Regions from separate parts of the Streptomyces sp. NBC_01006 genome, predicted to be linked through region 1. Evidence: riboswitches for the same ligand, from Rfam matches in the RefSeq annotation. Region 1 holds a riboswitch; the other holds the start of a gene.
What was found. A riboswitch is a leader RNA that binds a small molecule or an ion and turns the genes downstream of it on or off. The one in region 1 is predicted to bind S-adenosylmethionine.
Positions count from the first base shown of each region.

Region 2: linked by a shared signal. The riboswitch ahead of thrC (threonine synthase) and the one ahead of OG509_RS11675 (aminotransferase class V-fold PLP-dependent enzyme) in region 1 are both predicted to bind S-adenosylmethionine.

Region 1 covers NZ_CP108700.1:2,570,366-2,580,117, forward strand. The annotation lists gene OG509_RS11645 (NlpC/P60 family protein) at 1-156, opposite strand, end outside; gene OG509_RS11650 (NlpC/P60 family protein) at 408-1,442, opposite strand; gene OG509_RS11655 (NYN domain-containing protein) at 1,702-3,066, opposite strand; gene OG509_RS11660 (hypothetical protein) at 3,107-3,346, opposite strand; gene OG509_RS11665 (rhomboid family intramembrane serine protease) at 3,474-4,196, shown strand; gene OG509_RS11670 (Lrp/AsnC ligand binding domain-containing protein) at 4,193-4,474, shown strand; gene OG509_RS11675 (aminotransferase class V-fold PLP-dependent enzyme) at 4,526-5,908, opposite strand; SAM riboswitch class IV at 6,163-6,279, opposite strand; gene trpD (anthranilate phosphoribosyltransferase) at 6,480-7,544, opposite strand; gene OG509_RS11685 (cytochrome bc complex cytochrome b subunit) at 7,711-9,339, opposite strand; gene OG509_RS11690 (Rieske 2Fe-2S domain-containing protein) at 9,336-9,752, opposite strand, start outside.
Region 2 covers NZ_CP108700.1:3,820,694-3,830,445, forward strand. The annotation lists gene OG509_RS17315 (MoaD/ThiS family protein) at 1-175, opposite strand, end outside; gene thrC (threonine synthase) at 209-1,483, opposite strand; SAM riboswitch class I at 1,501-1,654, opposite strand; gene OG509_RS17325 (glucosyl-3-phosphoglycerate synthase) at 1,851-2,801, shown strand; gene OG509_RS17330 (trehalose-6-phosphate synthase) at 2,847-4,286, shown strand; gene otsB (trehalose-phosphatase) at 4,342-5,190, opposite strand; gene OG509_RS17340 (DUF3263 domain-containing protein) at 5,281-5,517, opposite strand; gene OG509_RS17345 (extracellular solute-binding protein) at 5,621-6,922, opposite strand; gene OG509_RS17350 (ROK family protein) at 7,134-8,066, shown strand; gene nagA (N-acetylglucosamine-6-phosphate deacetylase) at 8,066-9,217, shown strand; gene OG509_RS17360 (1-phosphofructokinase family hexose kinase) at 9,335-9,752, shown strand, end outside.

The DNA of each region.
Region 1 (9,752 bases):
GGCGCGGAGACCGGCCGCGGGCTCCCGCGGCAGGGCGGGGGCCGCGCTCGCCGTCGCGCCCGTCATGGCTGCCGCGGCGGCCACGGCGGCGGTCAGGACGGTGACCTTGGTGTTCCTGTCGAGGCTGCCGAGCCCGGGCCGACGATGGGACGCCACTGGAACCGCTCCCTTCCGCTGCGCGGGACCGGGTCCGCCCCCCGTGGACGGCCGTGTGCCGGGTTCCGCGCTGGCAGACAGTAACCGCGCCGCCACACCCCGGCCAACGACCCCCGGCGGGCGCACATGCCGACGCCCCGCCGGAGACGCAGGTCACCGGCGGGGCGTGTGGTCACAGCGGGGCCGCGGAATTCGCCCGGATGGGCGGCGTACGGCGCGTCCCGTGGCGGGCGCGTGGCCCCCGGGGCGGGTCAGCCGACGCGGACGCCGAACTGGAACGGCATGTTCTTCATGGCCTCGTAACGGACGCCACCGGTCGGGTTGGAGGCGTGGAAGACCTGGCCGTTGCCCGCGTAGAGGCCGACGTGGTGCAGGTCGTCGTAGAAGAGGACCAGGTCTCCGGGCTGGAGTTCGCTCTGGTTGTAGATGCGCGTGCCGTCGTTGGCCTGCGTGGTGGTGACGCGGCTGATCTTGACGCCGGCCTGGGCGTAGGCCCACTGGGTCAGGCCCGAGCAGTCCCACGAGTCGGGGCCGGTGTCGCCCATGTGGTAGCGGTCGCCCTTCTGGGTGATCGCGGCGGCGAGGGCCGCCCCGGCCCGGCCCGAGCCCTTCACCGCGCCCTTGGAGCCGGCGGCGTCCGCGGCGGCCTGGCCGTCCTTGGCCGCGTCACTCTTCAACTGGCCCCGCTCCTCGGTGGTCAGCGTGTTGAGGAGGGCCTGGGCGTCGGCGAGCTTGCTCTGGGCTGCCGCCTTCTTCTCGGCGAGTTCCTTGCGGACGGCTTCGAGGTCGGCGAGCTTGCCGGTGGCTTCCTGACGCTGCTGCGCGAGGCTGCGCTGCTTGGCCTGGATCTTCGTTATCGCCTCGACCTGCTTGCCGCTCACCTGCTGGAGCGTGGAGGCCTTGTCGAGGAAGGCATCCGGGTCGGAGGACAGCAGGAGCAGCATGGACGGGTCGAGGCCGCCGCCGCGGTACTGGGCCGTCGCCATCGAACCGAGCGTGTTGCGCAGGCCGTTGAGCTCGTCCTGGCCGCGCGCGACCTGGTCCTGGAGCTGCGAGATCTCCTTCTCCAGCTTCTCCTGGCGCTCTTTGGCCCCGTTGAACTTCTCGGTGGCCTGCTCGGACTCCTCGTAGAGGGCGTCGACCTTGCTCTTGACCTCGTCCTTGCTCGGCTTGGCCGGGGCGGCCATGGCCGACTGGGAGGAGAGGGCGACGGCCGCGGTGGCGAGGGCGGTGAGCACGCTCACGCGGGTGCGGGTCGGCGGCTTGGGTCGACGGTGGGACGCCACGAACGCGAGCTCCTTATGCCTGGAGCCGCCGAATACAGTCGCAAGGCTCGGCAGCGCACCTCCGCCGTCACTCCGAATGAGTGAACTACCGCACGAAGGTTTGAGCCGACCCTAGTGACCTCGCTGTGATCAGTTCAAATCCTGTCGGCAAAAAACTTGGCCACCGACCAGGTTCTTTACCTACAGCCCACGCTCTGTGCAGGGCACTTGACGGTACGTTCCCTGTCCGCCTTGCCAAATCGGGCATTCCGTCGACGAGTTACGAAACGCGCGAAAGCCGCTTCAGCAACAAAGCGGACGTCACGGGGCGGGCTCCGGCCTTCGCCACGCCGTCGGCCACCTCGCGGTCGGTGGATACCACGACCACCGGCCGGCCGGGCGGCTCCGCCCGCACCAGCTGGCGGATCAGCTCGTCCGCCGTCACACCGGGCTTGGAGAACAGCACCCGTACCCCGCGCGGCGGCGCGAGCAGTACCGGGGCCGCCAGCTCCGCGCCGTCGAAGACACAGGTCATCTCCGCGCCCGTCTGCGCGGCCAGCATCGACAGCCCGCCCAGCAGCCGCAGCCGCTGCTTCTCCAGCGGCATCGTCGGATAGCCGGTCTTCGTCACGTTGTAGCCGTCGACCACCAGATGGGCCTGGGGCAGCGCCAACAACTGGTCCAGCAGCGCCGGATCCGTCTCCGACAGGGCGCGTGCCGCGATGTCCTTCGGGGTCATCCGGCCCGGCTCCACGGCGTCCACGGTGTCGGCCGGCCGCGTCGACACCGGCGGCAGTGCCAGCTCGCGGCGCAGCCCCTGGGCCGCGTCCAGCACCGTGTCCAGCAGCAGCCGCAGCCGCATGTCCTCGACGCTGCGGCCCTCGCGGGTGGCCCGGCGGGAGGTCTCCAGCGCCGTCTCGACCTCCGCGAGGCGGGACTTGAGGCGCCGGGTCTCGCTCTCGGCGGCCGCCACCTGCGCGGCCGCGTCGCCCCGGATCCCGTCGATCTCGGCGGTGACCTTGCGCAGGGCCGCCTCGCCGCGCTTCACATCGCTCTGGGCGCTGCGCAGCTTGCGCTGAAGCGATTCCGCTTCCTTGCGCGCCGCGTCCAGCTCGGCCCGTACCTGCTCGCCGCCGAGGCGCTGCGCGTCCCGCGCATGGGCCAGTTCCTCGCGCAGCCGGTCCAGTTCGCGCCGGGTCTCCTCGCCGACCCGCTCGGCGTCGGCGCGCTGCGCCTCCTCGCCTGCGGCGGCCACCAGCTTCACCCAGCCGACCGGGCGCAGTACGTACGCGGCGGCCGCCACGTCCAGCGGGTCCGCGGCGGCCGGCGGGGCGCCGGACTCCAGCGCTCCGGCCAGCTCGGCCTGGGCCTCGCGCAGCTTCTCGGCGACGCGGCCCCGGAAGACGGCGTCCGCCTCCACCGCCGCGGCCATGGCGTTGCCCGCGAACTTGGCGCGCCGGGTCGGGGTGAACCGGGCGTACTGGCGCAGCTGCGCCGGGAGGTCCGCGACCGTCAGTCCGCCGAAGGCGTCCGAGACGAGCGCGACGACCCGGCGCCGCACGCCTTCCGGCAGCGGGCGGTCGAGCACCTCGGCGGCGTCGCCGGCCGCGTCGGCCGGCTCAGCGCCGCTTGCTGGCTCCACAATCCGTCACCCCTACCGTCATTCACCTGTGGGCGGGGCTCCGTCAGGAGTCCGCGCCCGGCCTGTCCACGAGCTCGATCTGGTCCACCGCGTTGCACCACCGGCAGCGGACCGACTCGATGGTCTCATTGACCACCTCGCGCTCCTCGACCTTGGGCTCCCCGGCAAGATCCAGGTGGACGTACTCCACGACCTTCGACGAACGAGTGACGTCGAAACGCGTGAGGTTGCCGCACAGCGTGCAGCGCCACCGGGTGGTGTCGGTCGGCAGGGGAACCGTCATCAGGCCGCTCTCTCCTTCGTAGCTGATTCAATTAAAGCCGCCGTCCGCGTCAATCGCCGGACCGCAGCACGTAACCCTACGGCCTGCCGGTGCTCGGGGCGGGTCCACTTGGGTCATGCTCGATCGCATGATCGTAAAGTGGCAGGCCCTCCGGGAGGCCGCCCGGGGCCCGGTGGTCGTCCACGCGCTGATCGCGGGCTGCTGCGTGGTGTTCCTGCTCGGCCCGGCCTCGGGGACGAATCCCTCGTACGGGACGGGCGAGCGGCTGGTGGAGAGCGGGACCGCGTACTTCCGGCGCTGGGGCGTGGTCCCGGACGAGCTCTTCACCGGCTCGGCGCGGGCCCTGCTGACACCCCTGACCGCCCTGTTCGTACACGGCAGCTGGCTGCACCTGCTCGGCAACATGCTGTTCCTGTACGTCTTCGGCGTGATGACGCAGGAGCGGATGGGGCGGCCGGAGTTCCTGTCCTTCTACATCTGTACGGGCTACCTGGCGCTGGCGGCGTACGCGGCGGCCAACGCCTCCTCGCCGCAGACGCTGGTGGGTGCGTCGGGCGCGATCTCGGCGGTGCTCGGAGCCTTCCTGTGCCTGTTCCCGCGGGCGCGGGTGACCAGCCTGTTCCCCTTCCTCCTCTTCCTCCCGCTCCGCTTCCCGGCGTGGATGGTCCTGCTGTTCTGGTTCGCCCTCCAGTGGGTGGCGGCGCACCGCGCGGGCAGCGGCCCGGGGGTGGCGTACCTCGCCCACCTGGTGGGCTTCTCGCTGGGCTTCGTCTACGCGTGGGTGCGCTATCGGCGTACGACTAGAGTGAGGCGACCAGCGACGGCCACCGAGGGAGACAGCCAGCCGTGATCACCGCGATCGTGCTCATCAAGACCAGCGTGGACCGGATCCCCGAGATCGCCGAGTCGATCGCCGCGCTGGACAACGTCAGCGAGGTCTACTCCGTCACGGGGACGTACGACCTGATCGCCCTGGTCCGCGTGGCCCGCCACGAGAACCTGGCGGACATCATCCCGGGCCGCATCAGCAAGATCCCGGGCGTCGAGGCGACGGACACGCACGTGGCCTTCCGCACGTACTCCCAGCACGACCTGGAAGCGGCCTTCGCCATCGGCCTCGACGCGTAACGAGCCCTCACGTACCGGGTCGGATCCCGGTACGTCATGGACCGCGGCCTGTCAGACGGCCGGCACGCAGCGGCCTTCCTCGGTGCGGTACTGCCACTTGGCTCCGGAGGTGACCAGTTCCTTCACGGCGCCCACGAAGCGGTCGACGTGCTCGTCCGGGGTGCCGGCGCCGAAGCTGACGCGGATCGCGTTCAGGGAGCGCTCGCCCGGGGCCGCCTCGGGGGCTCCGCATTCGCCCTGGGCCTGCGGCTCGCTGCCCAGCAGGGTGCGGACCAGCGGGTGGGCGCAGAACAGGCCGTCGCGGACGCCGATCCCGTACTCCGCCGACAGCGCCGCCGCGAAGTGCGAGCTGTTCCAGCCGTCCACCACGAAGGAGATGACGCCGACCCGCGGGGCGTCGTCGCCGAAGAGGGACAGGATGCGGACGGCCGGGACCTGCGCCAGGCCGCCCCGGACCTTGGCGATCAGATGCCGCTCGCGGGCGACGAGGCCTTCGAAGCCCGCCTCGGTCAGGGCCTTGCAGGCCGAGGCGATCGAGTACACGCCGATCACGTTCGGGGAGCCGGCCTCGTGGCGGGCCGCCGTCGTGTGCCACTCGACGTCGACGCCCCCGTCCGCGCGGCGGGCGACCTTGCGGGAGGCGCCGCCGCCGGCCAGGTACGGCTCCGCCTGCTGCAGCCAGTCCGCGCGGCCGGCCAGCACGCCCGAGCCGAACGGCGCGTACAGCTTGTGCCCGGAGAAGGCCACCCAGTCCACGTCCAGCTCCTGCACGGAGACGGGGTGGTGCGGGGCCAGCTGGGCGGCGTCCAGGACGATCCGCGCGCCGTGGGCGTGCGCCGCGGCGGCGAGCTCCTTCACCGGCCACAGCTCACCGGTGACGTTGGACGCGCCGGTGACGCAGACCAGCGCCGGGCCGTAGGGCTCGCGCCCGGCCAGCGCCCGCTCCAGGGTCGCCACGGCCTGGGCCGGGGTCCGCGGCGCGTTGAGGTACGTGACCTGCGCGTCCCCCCACGGCAGCAGCGAGGCGTGGTGCTCGGTCTCGAAGACGAACACCTGGCAGTCGGCCGGCAGTACGGCGGCGAGCAGGTTCAGCGAGTCGGTGGTGGACCGGGTGAAGATCACCTGATCGGACGGACGGCAGTCGAGGAACTCGGCGACCGTCGCCCGGCTCTGCTCGAAGAGGTCCGTGGACAGCTGGGAGAGGTAGCCCGCGCCGCGGTGGACGCTGCCGTAGTACGGGGCGTAGGCGGCGACGTCGTCCCAGACCCGCTGCAGCGCGGGGGCGCTGGCCGCGTAGTCGAGGGCCGCGTACGTGACCTCGCCGCCGGTGACGAGCGGGACGGTGACGTCCCGGCCGAGGACCGGAAGGGGCTGGGCACAGGCGGGGTCGACGGCGTCGGTGGCGGTGGTGGCGGCGTTCGGGTACGTGGACATGGCGGTGTCTCCCGGCAGGACAGGCTGAATGGCTTCGGACGGCCCGTACGTGGGTGCACGCTGCACGCGTCCGCGGAAACGGGTATGCGGATGCAGCGGATGTGCGGATGCACATGTGCCAGTGGTACGGGAGTTGCCTCGACGCACGGACGACTCAGGACCGCACGGAGGGTGAAGAAGGGGCGGAGTCGCCCTATCGCATTCGCTTGCTCACGGAAAAGCTCCTCGAGGGACCAGGACCCCTGGTGCCGAGGGATCCGCGCTTGCCGCAGGCCTTTCTGCCTACGACCTGGTCATCACCCGGGGCACCCCGCCACGGAAGGAGGGTTGCCGGACAGCGAGCCGGGGCCAAAACGCTGTCACTCGTGACCTGGTCAGCATCCTGCCACAAGATCCCCCACGCACAAGACCCCGGTCCGCATGCTGGACCGGGGTCTCCTCCTCGACGCCGTTCTCGCACCGCTCGGCCGCGGGCGGCCTCACGGGCTTCGCCCGGCTGCGCCGGCCTCCGGCCGTCGGGGCGCGGCCGGTGGCTCCGGCCGACACGGCACCGGGGCCTCGCGCCGGGTCGCTACGCGTTGCTCGCCGCCACCCAGCGGTCCAGGGCCGCGCGGGCCGCGCCCGAGTCGATGGACTCGGCCGCGCGGGCGATCGCGGTGCGGATCTGGTCCTCCAGGGGGCCCGTGCCCGGGTCCAGGGCCACCAGGGCCGCCGCCGAGTTCAGCAGGACCGCGTCGCGCACCGGGCCCGTCTCGCCGGCCAGCAGCCGGCGGGCCACGTCCGCGTTGTACGAGGCGTCCGCGCCCCGCAGCGCCGAGACGTCGACCAGCGGGATGCCGACGTCGCGCGGGTCGAACGACTGCTCGTCCACCCGGCCGTCGCGGACCCACCACACCCGCGAGGTCGCGGTCGTCGTCAGCTCGTCCAGACCGTCGTCCCCGCGGAACACCAGCGCCGAGGAGCCCCGCTCCGCCAGTACGCCCGCCACGATGGGCGCCACCCGCGCGTCCGCCACGCCCGTGGCCTGCGCCCGTACCCGCGCCGGGTTGGTCAGCGGGCCGAGGAAGTTGAACGTGGTCCGGATGCCCAGCTCCTTGCGGGCCGCCGCCACGTGCCGCAGCGCCGGGTGGAACTTCACCGCGAAGCAGAAGGTGATGCCGGCCTCCTCCGCGACCTCGACCACCCGCGCCGGGGTGAGGTCCAGATTGACCCCGAGCTTCTCCAGAACGTCCGAGGAACCGCTCGCCGAGGACGCGGCCCGGTTGCCGTGCTTGACCACCTTCGCGCCCGTACCGGCCACCACGATCGAGGACATCGTGGAGATGTTCACCGTTTTGGCCCCGTCGCCGCCCGTGCCGACGATGTCCACCGTCCGGCCCGGCACCTCGATCAGGTTGGCGTGCCCGTACATGGACCGTACGAGGCCGTTGATCTCCGCGACCGTCTCCCCCTTGGCCCGCAGCGCCACCACGAAGCCGGCGATCTGGGCGTCCGTGGCCTCCCCCCGCATGATCCTGTCCATGGCCCACGCGGTCTCGTCCGCGCGCAGGTCCTGGCCGGTCAGCAGGGCGTCGAGGAGGCCCGGCCAGCCGCGGGCCGCCACGCTGTCGCCGCCTGCCGGGGTCGCAACGTTCATGGTCCGCTCCTGCTGTTGATCGGCCACCCGGTGTCGGGGCCCACTCGATTGGGAAGGGCTTCAGCCTATCCAGCCCAGGGGACGGCAAAGAGCCCCGTCCGGACACTGGACGGGGCTCTTGCCGTGGCGACACCAGGACTGACCTGAATCAGTCCCTCAAGCGGGATCAGTGGTGGCCGTGGCCGCTCTGGATCTCCTTGTACTCCTCCACCGTGGGCTTCGGAATCTGGTTGTTCTCGGCGTAGAAGCCCTTGCTGAGCTTCGCGCGGAGCTTCTCCTTGCGGCCGACCTTGCGCTCGACGCCGTTCTCGTCGACCGTCGGGCCGATCTCGACCGGCTTGTACTGCTCGTGCGCGGTCAGCGTGTGCAGCTTGGCCTGCGAGAGCGGCTCGTGGATCTCGACGAACTCACCGTGCGGCAGGCGCTTGATGATGCCGGTCTCGCGACCGTGCAGCACCTTGTCGTGGTCCCGGCGCTGGAGACCGAGGCAGATGCGCTTGGTGACGATGAACGCGAGGACCGGGACGACGAAGAAGCCGATCCGGACGAACCACGTGATGTTGTTGATCGAGAGGTGGAAGTACTGCGCGAACATGTCGTTTCCACCGCCGATCAGCAGCACGATGTACTCCGCGATCCAGGCGACACCGAAGGCCGTACGGGTCGGGACGTTGCGCGGGCGGTCCAGGATGTGGTGCTCGCGCTTGTCCCCGGTGACCCAGGACTCGATGAACGGCCAGGCGGCGATCGAGCCCAGCACCACCGGGAAGATGACCAGCGGGATGAACACGCCCAGGACGAGCGTGTGGCCCCACAGGTTGATCTCCCAGCCCGGCATGGCACGGATCAGGCCTTCCGGCATACCCATGTACCAGTCGGGCTGCGCACCGGTGGACACGTGGTCCGGGCGGTACGGGCCGAGCGCCCAGATCGGGTTGATCGAGGCGATCGCCGCGATGGCCGCGATGACACCGAAGACCAGGAAGAAGAAGCCTCCGGCCTTGGCCATGTAGACCGGCAGCAGCGGCATGCCGACGACGTTGTTGTTCGTCTTGCCGGGACCCGCGAACTGGGTGTGCTTGTGGTAGAAGACCAGGATCAGGTGGGCCACCAGCAGGCCCATCATGATGCCGGGCAGCAGCAGGATGTGGATCGAGTAGAACCGCGCGACGAAGTCGCCGCCGGGGAACTCGCCGCCGAAGAGGAAGAACGAGATGTACGTGCCGACGATCGGCACGGACAGGATCGCGCCCTCCATGAAGCGGACACCGGTGCCCGAGAGCAGGTCGTCCGGCAGGGAGTAACCGGTGAAGCCGGTGAACATGCCGAGGACCAGCAGCAGGAAGCCGAAGATCCAGTTGACCTCGCGCGGCTTGCGGAACGCGCCGGTGAAGAAGACGCGCATCATGTGCACGACCATGCCGGCGACGAAGATCAGCGCCGCCCAGTGGTGGATCTGCCGGATGAGCAGACCACCGCGGACGTCGAAGCTGATGTCCAGCGTCGAGGCGAAGGCCTCGGACATCTGGACGCCCTGCATCGGCACGTACGAGCCGTGGTACACGACCTCGTTCATGCTCGGGTGGAAGAACAGCGTCAGGTACACACCCGTGAGGATGATGATGATGAAGCTGTAGAGGCAGATCTCACCCAGCATGAAGGACCAGTGGTCCGGGAAGATCTTGCGCATGTTGGACTTGGCCAGGCTGTAGATGCCCAGGCGTCCGTCGGCCCAGTCCGCTACCCGCTCGCCCTTGGAGGGCGCGGAGCGCTTGGTATCAGTGGCAGTGCTCATCCGCGCTCCCAGAATGCAGGACCGACGGGCTCTTCGAAGTCGCCGAGCGCTTCGAGGAAGCCTTCACCGTTCACGCCGATCCGCAGCTGCGGAAGCGCGTGGCCGGCCGGACCGAAGATGACTCGGGCGCCGTCGGAGAGGTCGAAGGTGGACTGGTGGCACGGGCAGAGCACGTGGTGGGTCTGCTGCTCGTACAGGCTGATCGGGCAGCCGACGTGGGTGCAGATCTTCGAGTAGGCCACGATGCCCTCGTGGGACCACTCAAGTTCCTGCTTGTCCTTGATGTCCTCCGGCTTGATGCGGACGATCATCAGGGCGGCCTTGGCGATCTGCGTCTGGAAGTCGTGCTGCGCCTCCTCCAGGCCCTCGGGCCTGGCGAAGGTCAGCGAACCGACCAGCACGTCCTCGGGACG
Region 2 (9,752 bases), 1.3 Mb from region 1:
CGTTCACGAAGCGGCGCAGCTTGCCCTGGTCGTCCAGGACGCGGGCGGCGATGCCCGGGTGGCTCGCCTCCAGGGAGGCGATGACCTCGGAGAGGGTCGCGCCCTCGGCGGAGACCTCGGCCTGGCCGCCGGTGTAGGTGCGCAGGATGGTGGGGATGCGGACGTTGACGCTCATGGCGCTACTGCCTTTCCGGGTGTCAGGGGGAGATCAGGCCAGGTTGGCGGAGCGGAACGCGTCCAGGCTCGGGCGGATGGTGGCGGTCTGCCCGCTGTCCGCGGCCACCGCCTCCAGGGTCTTGAGGCCGTCACCGGTGTTGAGGACCACCGTGGTCAGCGCCGGGTCGAGCTGCCCGTTCTCGATGAGCTTCTTGGTCACGCCGACGGTCACGCCGCCCGCGGTCTCGGCGAAGATGCCCTCGGTCTGCGCGAGGATCTTGATGGCCTCGACGACCTGCTCGTCGGTGACGTCCTCGACGTAGCCGCCCGTACGGCGGGCGATGTCCAGGACGTACGGGCCGTCGGCCGGGTTGCCGATGGCGAGCGACTTGGCGATGGTGTTCGGCTTCTGCGGGCGGACCACGTCGTGGCCGGCCTTGAAGGCGGTGGAGACCGGGGAGCAGCCCTCGGCCTGCGCGCCGAAGATCTTGTACGGCTTGTCCTCGACGAGCCCGAGCTTGATCAGCTCCTGCAGACCCTTGTCGATCTTCGTCAGCTGCGAGCCGGACGCGATCGGGATCACGATCTGGTCGGGCAGCTGCCAGCCGAGCTGCTCGCAGATCTCGTACGCGAGGGTCTTGGAGCCCTCGCCGTAGTACGGACGGAGGTTGACGTTGACGAAGCCCCAGCCCTCGCCGAGCGGGTCGCCGATGAGCTCGGAGCAGAAGCGGTTGACGTCGTCGTAGTTGCCCTCGATGCCGACGAGGTCGCCGCCGTACACACCGGCCATGACGACCTTGCCCTGCTCCAGGTCGTGCGGGATGAACACGCAGGAGCGGAAGCCGGCCCGGGCGGCCGCGGCGCCGACGGCGCCGGCCAGGTTGCCGGTGGAGGAGCAGGACAGGGTGGTGAAGCCGAAGGCACGGGCGGCCTCGACGGCGATGGCCACAACGCGGTCCTTGAAGGAGTGGGTCGGGTTGCCGGAGTCGTCCTTGACGTACAGCTTGCCCGTGACGCCGAGCTCCTTGGCCAGGTTGGCCGCGTCCACGAGCTTGGTGAAGCCGGGGTTCAGGCTGGGCTTGGAGGCCACGTCCGCGGGGACGGGCAGCAGCGGGGCGTAGCGCCAGATGTTGTTGGGGCCGGCCTCGATCGCGGCGCGCAGGGCCTCGGGGTCACCGGCGGGAAGGTCGTAGGCGACTTCCAGCGGACCGAAGCACTCGACGCAGGCGAAGATGGGTCCGAGTTCGAAACGGGTACCGCACTCACGACACGAGAGGCCGGTGGCAGGTCCGAGATCGACAGAGGTGGCAACAGTCTGTGCAGCCATGATGGCGAGGCCCTTTCTCCTCATCTTCCCCATGGCGCACTTCGCCATGAGACGGAATTGGCACCTTCCCTAGCCGGGGACCTCGCTGCCGCAAGCAAGCAAGCGCGAGAACCGACTGGAGGGTTGCCGGGGCTTCAACGGGCCGTGTCCCTCTGCCCCTCTGGATGAGCGGTATGGCACCGGGCCGCGCGCTCTGCGGCGCGTCCGGGCGTTTGTGCGCGGGGACCCCCGGCATGCGGTGGTCCTTCGCGTTGTTCAAGACTGTAACTGAAGGTCCGGGTGGTTGAGACAGCCGTCCGAACCGCGAGATGGATCACTTTTCGGCCGAAACCGCCGGGGAGCGAGCGACGACCAGGGAGTGCTGAACGTGCTGGAAGAGGTGGAGCGCTGGTTCGCGGACCGCTCCTGGTCCGCGGCCGACCGACCGCTCGACCAGCTGCTTTCCGCCAAGCGGGCGGCGGGCACCACGGTCAGCGTCGTCCTGCCCGCGCTCGACGAGGAGGAGACGGTCGGCGCGATCGTCGAGGTGATCCGGCGCGATCTGATCGACGGGCTGCCGCTGCCGCTGGTCGACGAACTGGTCGTGATCGACTCGGGCTCCACCGACCGGACCGCCGAGGTGGCCGCCAAGGCCGGCGCCCGGGTGGTGCACCGCGACGACATCCTGCCGCGGATTCCGGCCGTGCACGGCAAGGGCGAGGTGCTGTGGCGCTCGCTGCTGGCCACCACCGGGGACGTCGTCTGCTTCGTCGACGCGGACCTGCGGGACTTCTCCTCCGCCTTCGTGTCCGGGATCGTGGGCCCGCTGCTGACCGAGCCCGACGTGCAGTTCGTCAAGGCGATGTACGACCGCCCGCTCGGGGACGCTCCCGGCCAGGGCGGCCGGGTCACCGAGCTGGTCGCCCGTCCGCTCCTCAATCTCCACTGGCCGCAGCTGGCCGGCTTCGTCCAGCCGCTGGGCGGCGAGTACGCCGTGCGCCGGGCCCTGCTGGAACGTTTGCCCTTCCCCGTCGGGTACGGAGTAGAGCTCGGCCTGCTGGTGGACGCGCTGCACACCGTCGGACTGGACGCGCTGGCCCAGGTGGACGTGGGCGTACGGCTCCACCGCCATCAGGACGGCCAGGCGCTGGGCCGCATGGCCGCGGCGATCTACCGGACGGCGCAGCTGCGGCTCTCGCGCGGGCATCTCGTACGGCCGGAGCTGACGCAGTTCGAGCGCGGCCCGGAGGGGTTCACGCCGCGCACGTACGCCGTGGACACCGAGGAGCGGCCGCCGATGGCCGGGGTGAAGGAGTACTCCGGCCGCCGGGTGGCGTGAGGGAACTGACGTTTGAGCGGGCGGGCCCCGGGCTAGGTTCGCCGCATGGCTTCCCAGGTACTCGTTGCAGCGAACCGCGGCCCGCTCTCCTACGCACTCGACGACGACGGCACCCTCACGGCCCGGCGCGGCGGGGGCGGACTCGTCTCCGGCCTCTCCGCCGCCCTCGCCCGCCAGCCGGAGGCGCTGTGGATCTGCGCGGCGCTGTCGGACGCGGACCGAGAGGCGGTCCGCCGGTGCGTCTCCGAGCCCGGTGTCCGGATGTTGGACATCGATCCCACGACGTACGACGACGCGTACAACGGCATCGCGAACTCGGTGCTGTGGTTCACCCACCACCACCTGTACGACATCCCCCGCGAGCCGGTCTTCGACGCGGAGTTCCGCCGTCAGTGGGATTCGTACGTCGCGTACAACCACGCCTTCGCGCTGGCGCTGGCCGAGGAGGCGGGCGAGGGCGCGGCGGTGCTCGTGCAGGACTACCACCTGGCGCTGGTCCCGGGTGAGCTGCGCGAACTGCGGCCCGATCTGAAGATCAGCCACTTCACGCACACCCCGTGGGCCTCGCCGGAGTTCCTGGAGATGCTCCCCGACGACATCCGTTCGCAGCTGGTGTGGGGCATGCTCGGTGCGGACATCGTGGGCTTCCACACCTGGGCGTGGGCGGACAGCTTCTTGGCCGGCGCGCACATCGACGACACGAGCGGCATCGCCCGCCCGATCGGGGACCCGCGGCGCAGGGTGCAGCACCAGAGGAGGGGCGCGCACATCCGGTACACGGACGTGGCCGTGTACCCGCTGGGCGTGGACGGGGACGAGCTGCGGGCGCTGGCGCACCGGCCGGAGGTGAACGACAAGCTGGCGGCGCTGCGCACCGACGTCGGGGACCGCAGGACGATCGTCCGGGTGGACCGGACGGAGCTGTCGAAGAACATCGTGCGCGGGCTGCTCGCGTACCGGGAGCTGCTGACGGTGCACCCCGAGTGGCGCGGGCGGGTGGTGCACCTGGCGTCCGCGTACCCGTCCCGGCAGGACCTGGCGGTGTACCGGTCCTACACGGAGGCGGTACGGGAGCTGGCGGAGCGGATCAACGAGGAGTTCGGTACGGCGGACTGGCAGCCGGTGCTGGTGTCGGTGAAGGACGACTTCGCCCGCTCCCTGGCGGCGTACCGGCTGGCGGACGTGGCGCTGGTCAACCCGGTACGGGACGGGATGAACCTGGTGGCGAAGGAGATCCCGGTGGTGTCGGACGCGGGGTGCGCGCTCGTGCTGTCGACGGGGGCGGGGGCGTACGGGGAGCTCCGCGAGGACGCGCTGACGGTGAACCCGTACGACGTGACGGCGACGGCGCAGGCCCTGCACGCGGCGCTCTCCATGCCGGCGGGTGAGCGGCTGGAGCGCACGAAACGCCTGGCCGCCGCCGCCACGGCCCTCCCCCCGACGGACTGGTTCACGGCCCAGCTCTCCGCCCTGCGCGAGGCTTAACGGCAGCCGCTGTGCGGGGCCCTCCCGGGTAGGGGACCGGCCCTGCGGGGCCCTGTCAGCCGCGGATGGCTTCGGCCAGGGCGGCCAGGAAGCCGACCACCTCGGACGGGCCGTTCAGGACCAGGTCGGCCCGGGCGGCGAGCTCGGGGACCTCCACCGAACCACTGGCCACCAGCAGCCCCGGCAGACCGTCGGCCCGGCGCTTCTCCACCGCGGAGTACGCGGCGAGGTCGCCGAGGTCGTCGCCCGCGTAGAGGACCGCCTCCGCGTCCCGTTCCGCCAGGAACTCCGTCAGGGCGACGCCCTTGTCCATGCCCGGCGGCCGCAGCTCCAGGACGGCCCGGCCCGGCTCCACCATGAGCCCGTGGCGGGCGGCCAGTTCGGTCAGGGGTTCGCGCAGCGCCGCGAAGGCCGCCGCCGGGTCGTCCGCGCGCCGGGTGTGGACGGCCAGCGCCCGGCCCTTCTCCTCGATCCAGGTACCGCGCCAGGCGCCGATGGAGTCCAGGAACCCGGGCAGCTCGGCCCGTACGGCGGCGACTCCCGGGTGCTCGGCCGGCGCGTGGACGATGCCGGTCACCGCGTCCCACCGCTCGGCGCCGTAGTGGCCGAGGACGACGAGGTGCTCCAGCCCGGGGACACCGGCGAAGCCTCCGTAGCGGACGGCGACACCGGCCGGCCGGCCGGTGATCACGGCCACCGAGTCCACCTCGGGGGCGAGTGCGGAGAGGGCCGGGACGGCACCGGGGTGGGCCCGGGCCTGGTCCGGGTCGGGGACGATGTCGGCGAGGGTGCCGTCGAAGTCGAGCGCGACGACGGAACGGCGGGGTGCGCGGAGCAGGGCTTCGAGGCCCTCGCGTCCGGCAGCGGTGACGGGCATCGGCAAGTCGTGCGGATGGCTCCCCATACGGACGACCCTAACGGCCCCGCCGGGCCACGGCTACGGCGCGCGAGGGCCTCGCGAAGGCCTGGGGTGTCCGTCCCGCGGCGCCGTCCCTCAGCGCCGGGCCCGCTGCGCCTCGCGGATGCGGCGGAGCCGGTTGACGGTGCCGGGGGCGTGGGCCAGCGCCCGCGGGTCGTCCATCAGCACGTTGAGCAGCTGGTAGTAGCGGACCGGGGTCAGCCCCAGCCCTTCCCGTATCGCCCGCTCCTTGGCCCCGGGCCCGGGCCAGGTGCGTCCCTCGTACGCGAGCACCGCGGCCTCGGTGGCCGTCAGCCCCACGTCGTCCGTCATACCGCCAGATTAACGCCGCCCTGTGACACCCACCCGGCCCACGCCCCTCGGCGCCGGCCACGCGGCCGACGCCCCGCGGCCGATGCCCCTCGGCCGACGCCTCTCAGTGCGCGTCCGCCCTGCGCGCCGACTCCGCGATGTCCTCCAGGACCTTCGCCGGCTGCCCGCCCGGCTGCACGCTCTTGCCGATGTTCTGCTTGACGTCCTCGCTCACCCCGGCCCAGGACTTCTTGCCGACCGGGTAGAGCCGCGCGTTCGGCAGCGCCTGCAGGAACGTCTTCAGCTGCATGGCCGAGCCGCCCGTACTGGCGTCCATCGCCCGGTAGCCGGTCGTCGTGACCGGCAGCAGGTCGTACTTGTTGGTGAAGGCCGTCACGTTCTTCGCCTCGTACAGGTAGTCCAGGAACTTCCCGGACTCCTTGCGGTGGCCGTTCTTGAAGGCCATCACCCAGTCCGCGACGCCCATCGTCGGGTGGTCGGTCCCGTCGGCGGTCGGCATGGCCACCATGCCGAACTTCACGCCCTTCTCCGCCGCCTGCTTCAGCAGCGTGGGATGGCCGTTGAGCATGCCGACCTCGCCCCGCGTGAAGGCGTCGAACGCCGCCTGCCGGTCGGTCTTCGCCGGTTCCAGCGGTCCGGTCAGCCCCTGGCCGACCATCTTGTCGCGCAGGAACTCGAACGTCTTGACGTTGTCCGGGGAGTCGATCGAGTAGGCCTCTTCGTTGTCGGTGTAGCCGCCACCGCCCGCGAGCATCCACATCATCGTCTCGGCCTGCGCCTCCTCGCGGCCCAGCGGCAGCGCGAGCGGCGTCGGCACGCCCGCGGCCTTGAGCTTCTTCGCGGCGGCCTCCAGGTCGGCCCAGCTCTTCGGCTGCCAGCCGCCCTTGGCGTCCTTCGGCATGACTCCGGCGTCCGTCAGCAGCTTCTCGTTGTAGAAGAGCAGGCGGGTGCTGGCCACGAAGGGCATCCCGTACTGGACCCGCCGGACCTTGCCGGCGTCCGCGAGCGGCGCCAGGAAGTCGGCCTCGGTGCTGACGGAGAGCAGCTCCTCCGCCGTGTAGAGCTTGCCGGCGGCCGCGTAGTCGGCGTAGGCGCCGATCTGCGCGATGTCGGGGGCCTTGCCGGCCTTGACCATCTCCGCGACCTTGGCGTCGACCTCGGACCAGGAGTAGACGCTGACCTCGACCTTGACGCCGGGGTGGTCCTTCTGGAAGCCCGCGGCGAGGTCCTTCCAGTAGCCCGCCGAGGAGTTCTGCGGATTGTCCCCGTAGTCGGCCGCCACGACCCGCAGGGTCACCTCGTTGTCCCCGGTGAGGTTCCCCACGGCTCCGCAGCCCGTCAGTGCCGCGGCGGTCAGGCTCAGCGCGGCGCCGGTCGCGGCCAGGCTCAGGTAACGGCCCTTCACAGTTCTCGATCCACCCCTTGTTGTACGTACGATCCACGTAAGGTCTACACCACTTTGGCGGCTCGTCCACATCCGGAACGCACGGCGCCCGGTTCGTGGCCCGACCAAGGGCTTCGATTTTGTATGGCCACTCAACAATCCCTTCCAATGGACTAGACCTTTCCCCGCCGAGCACGCGAGACTGTCACCTGTGAAACCCGTGAAACACGCCGTGAAGCACGTCATCGCCCTCGATGTGGGCGGCACCGGGATGAAGGCCGCCCTCATCGCCGACGACGGCAGGCTGCTGTACGAGGCGCGCCGCGCCACCGGCCGCGACCGGGGACCCGACGCCGTCGTCGAGACGATCCTGGAGTTCGCCGCCGAACTGTCCGGGGTCGGCCGCGAGCGCTTCGGCGTACCCGCCAGCGCGGCCGGCGTCGCCGTCCCCGGCATCGTCGACGCCGAGAACGGGATCGCCGTCTACGCGGCGAACCTGGGCTGGCGCGACGTACCGATGCGCGAGCTGCTCAGCAGACGGCTCGGCGGCATCCCGGTGGCCCTGGGCCACGACGTCCGCACGGGCGGACTCGCCGAAGGGCGCATCGGCGCCGGCCGGGGCGCCGACCGCTTCCTGTTCGTCCCCCTGGGCACCGGCATCGCCGGCGCCATCGGCATCGCCGGCCACATCGAGGCCGGCGCCCACGGCTACGCCGGCGAGATCGGCCACATCGTGGTCCGCCCCGGCGGCCCCGCCTGCGGCTGCGGCCAGTACGGCTGCCTGGAGACCCTCGCCTCCGCGTCCGCCGTCAGCCGCGCCTGGGCGGCCGCCTCCGGCGACCCGTCCGCGGACGCCGCTGACTGCGCCAAGGCCGTCGAGTCCGGCGACCCGCGCGCCCACGAGGTGTGGCTGGCCGCGGTCGGCGCCCTCGCCGACGGCCTGGTCACCGCGATCACCCTGCTGGACCCGCGCACGCTGATCATCGGTGGCGGGCTCGCCGAGGCGGGGGAAACCTTGTTCACACCACTACGGACGGCCGTCGAGGAGCGCGTGACGTTCCAGCGGCTGCCCGACATCGTTCCGGCGGCCCTCGGGGACACCGCCGGATGCCTGGGCGCAGGGCTGCTCGCCTGGGACCTACTCGCCACGGAGGTACCTGCCTGATGTCCGGAAGCGCACACAGCACCGTCCTCTCCGGCGCCAGGGTGGTCCTGCCCACCGGGACCGTGGCGGGCGGCCGCGTCATCGTCGACGGCGAGCGCATCGCCGGCAGCGCCGGCGAGGGCGCGCGGATCGTCGACCTGACCGGACACTGGCTCGTCCCCGGCTTCGTGGACATGCACAACCACGGCGGAGGCGGCGCCTCCTTCACCTCCGGCACCGCCGAGGAGGTCCTCAAGGGCGTACGGACCCACCGCGAGCACGGCACCACCACGCTCGTCGCCTCCACCGTCACGGGCGACCTGGACGAACTGGCCCGCCGTGCCGGGCTGCTCGCCGAGCTGACGCAGGCGGGCGAGATCGCCGGCATCCACTTCGAGGGGCCGTTCATCAACCCCTGCCGCAAGGGCGCGCACAAGGAGGACCTGCTGCGCGACCCCGACCCGGCCGAGGTCCGCAAGCTGATCGACGCCGCGCACGGCGCCGCCCGGATGTTCACCCTCGCCACCGAGCTCCCGGGCGGGCTGGACTCCGTACGGCTGCTCGCCGAGCACGGGGTCATCGCCGCGATCGGCCACACCGACTCCACGTACGAGCAGACCCGCCAGGCCATCGACGCGGGCGCGACCGTGGCCACCCACCTGTACAACGCGATGCCCGGCATGGAGCACCGCGCCCCCGGCCCGATCGCCGCCCTGCTGGAGGACGAGCGGGTCACCGTCGAGCTGATCAACGACGGCACCCACCTGCACCCGGCGATGCTGGAGCTGGCCTTCCACCACGCGGGTGCGCACCGCGTGGCGCTGATCACCGACGCGATGGACGCGGCGGGCTTCGGCGACGGGATCTACCACCTGGGGCCGCTGGAGGTCGAGGTCAAGGAGGGCGTGGCCCGCCTCGTCGAGGGCGGTTCGATCGCCGGCTCCACGCTGACCCTGGACACCGCGTTCAAGCGGTCGGTGACCCTGGACAAGCTGCCCGTCGAGTCCGTGGTCCAGGCGATCTCGGCCAATCCCGCCAAGCTGATCGGACTGTACGACGAGGTCGGCTCGCTGGAGCCGGGCAAGTACGCCGACCTGGTCGTCCTGGACGCCGCGTTCGACGTCAAGGGCGTCATGCGGCGCGGCGAGTGGATCGTCGAGCCGCCGGTCTGAGGGCGGCTCCGGCTGCTGGTCCGAGCAGGTACGGAGGGAAACGGGCGGCCCGCGGGACTGGGCCGCCCGTACTGCTGTTTGGCATGATCCCGGCACATACCGAGACCGGGGCCTGCCATGATCCTCACAGTGACGCTCAACACCGCACTCGACGTCACCCACCATGTACCGAAGCTGATTCCACACACCTCGCACCGGGTCACCGCCGTGACCGAGCGGCCCGGCGGCAAGGGCCTCAACGTCGCCCGGGTGCTCGCCGCGCTCGGTCACGAGGTCACCGCGACCGGCTTCGCGGGCGGGCGCACGGGCGCCGTCGTACGCGAACTGCTCGCCGACACCGCTCGGCTGACGGACGCTCTGGTCCCCTGCGCGGGCACCACCCGGCGCACCCTGGCCGTGGTCGACGCGGCCTCGGGCGACACCACGCAGTTCAACGAGCCGGGCCCGCTGATCGGTTCCGCGGAATGGGCCGCCTTCCTCGACCGCTACGAGGCGCTGCTGGCCGGGGCCGCCGCGGTGGCCCTGTGCGGCAGCC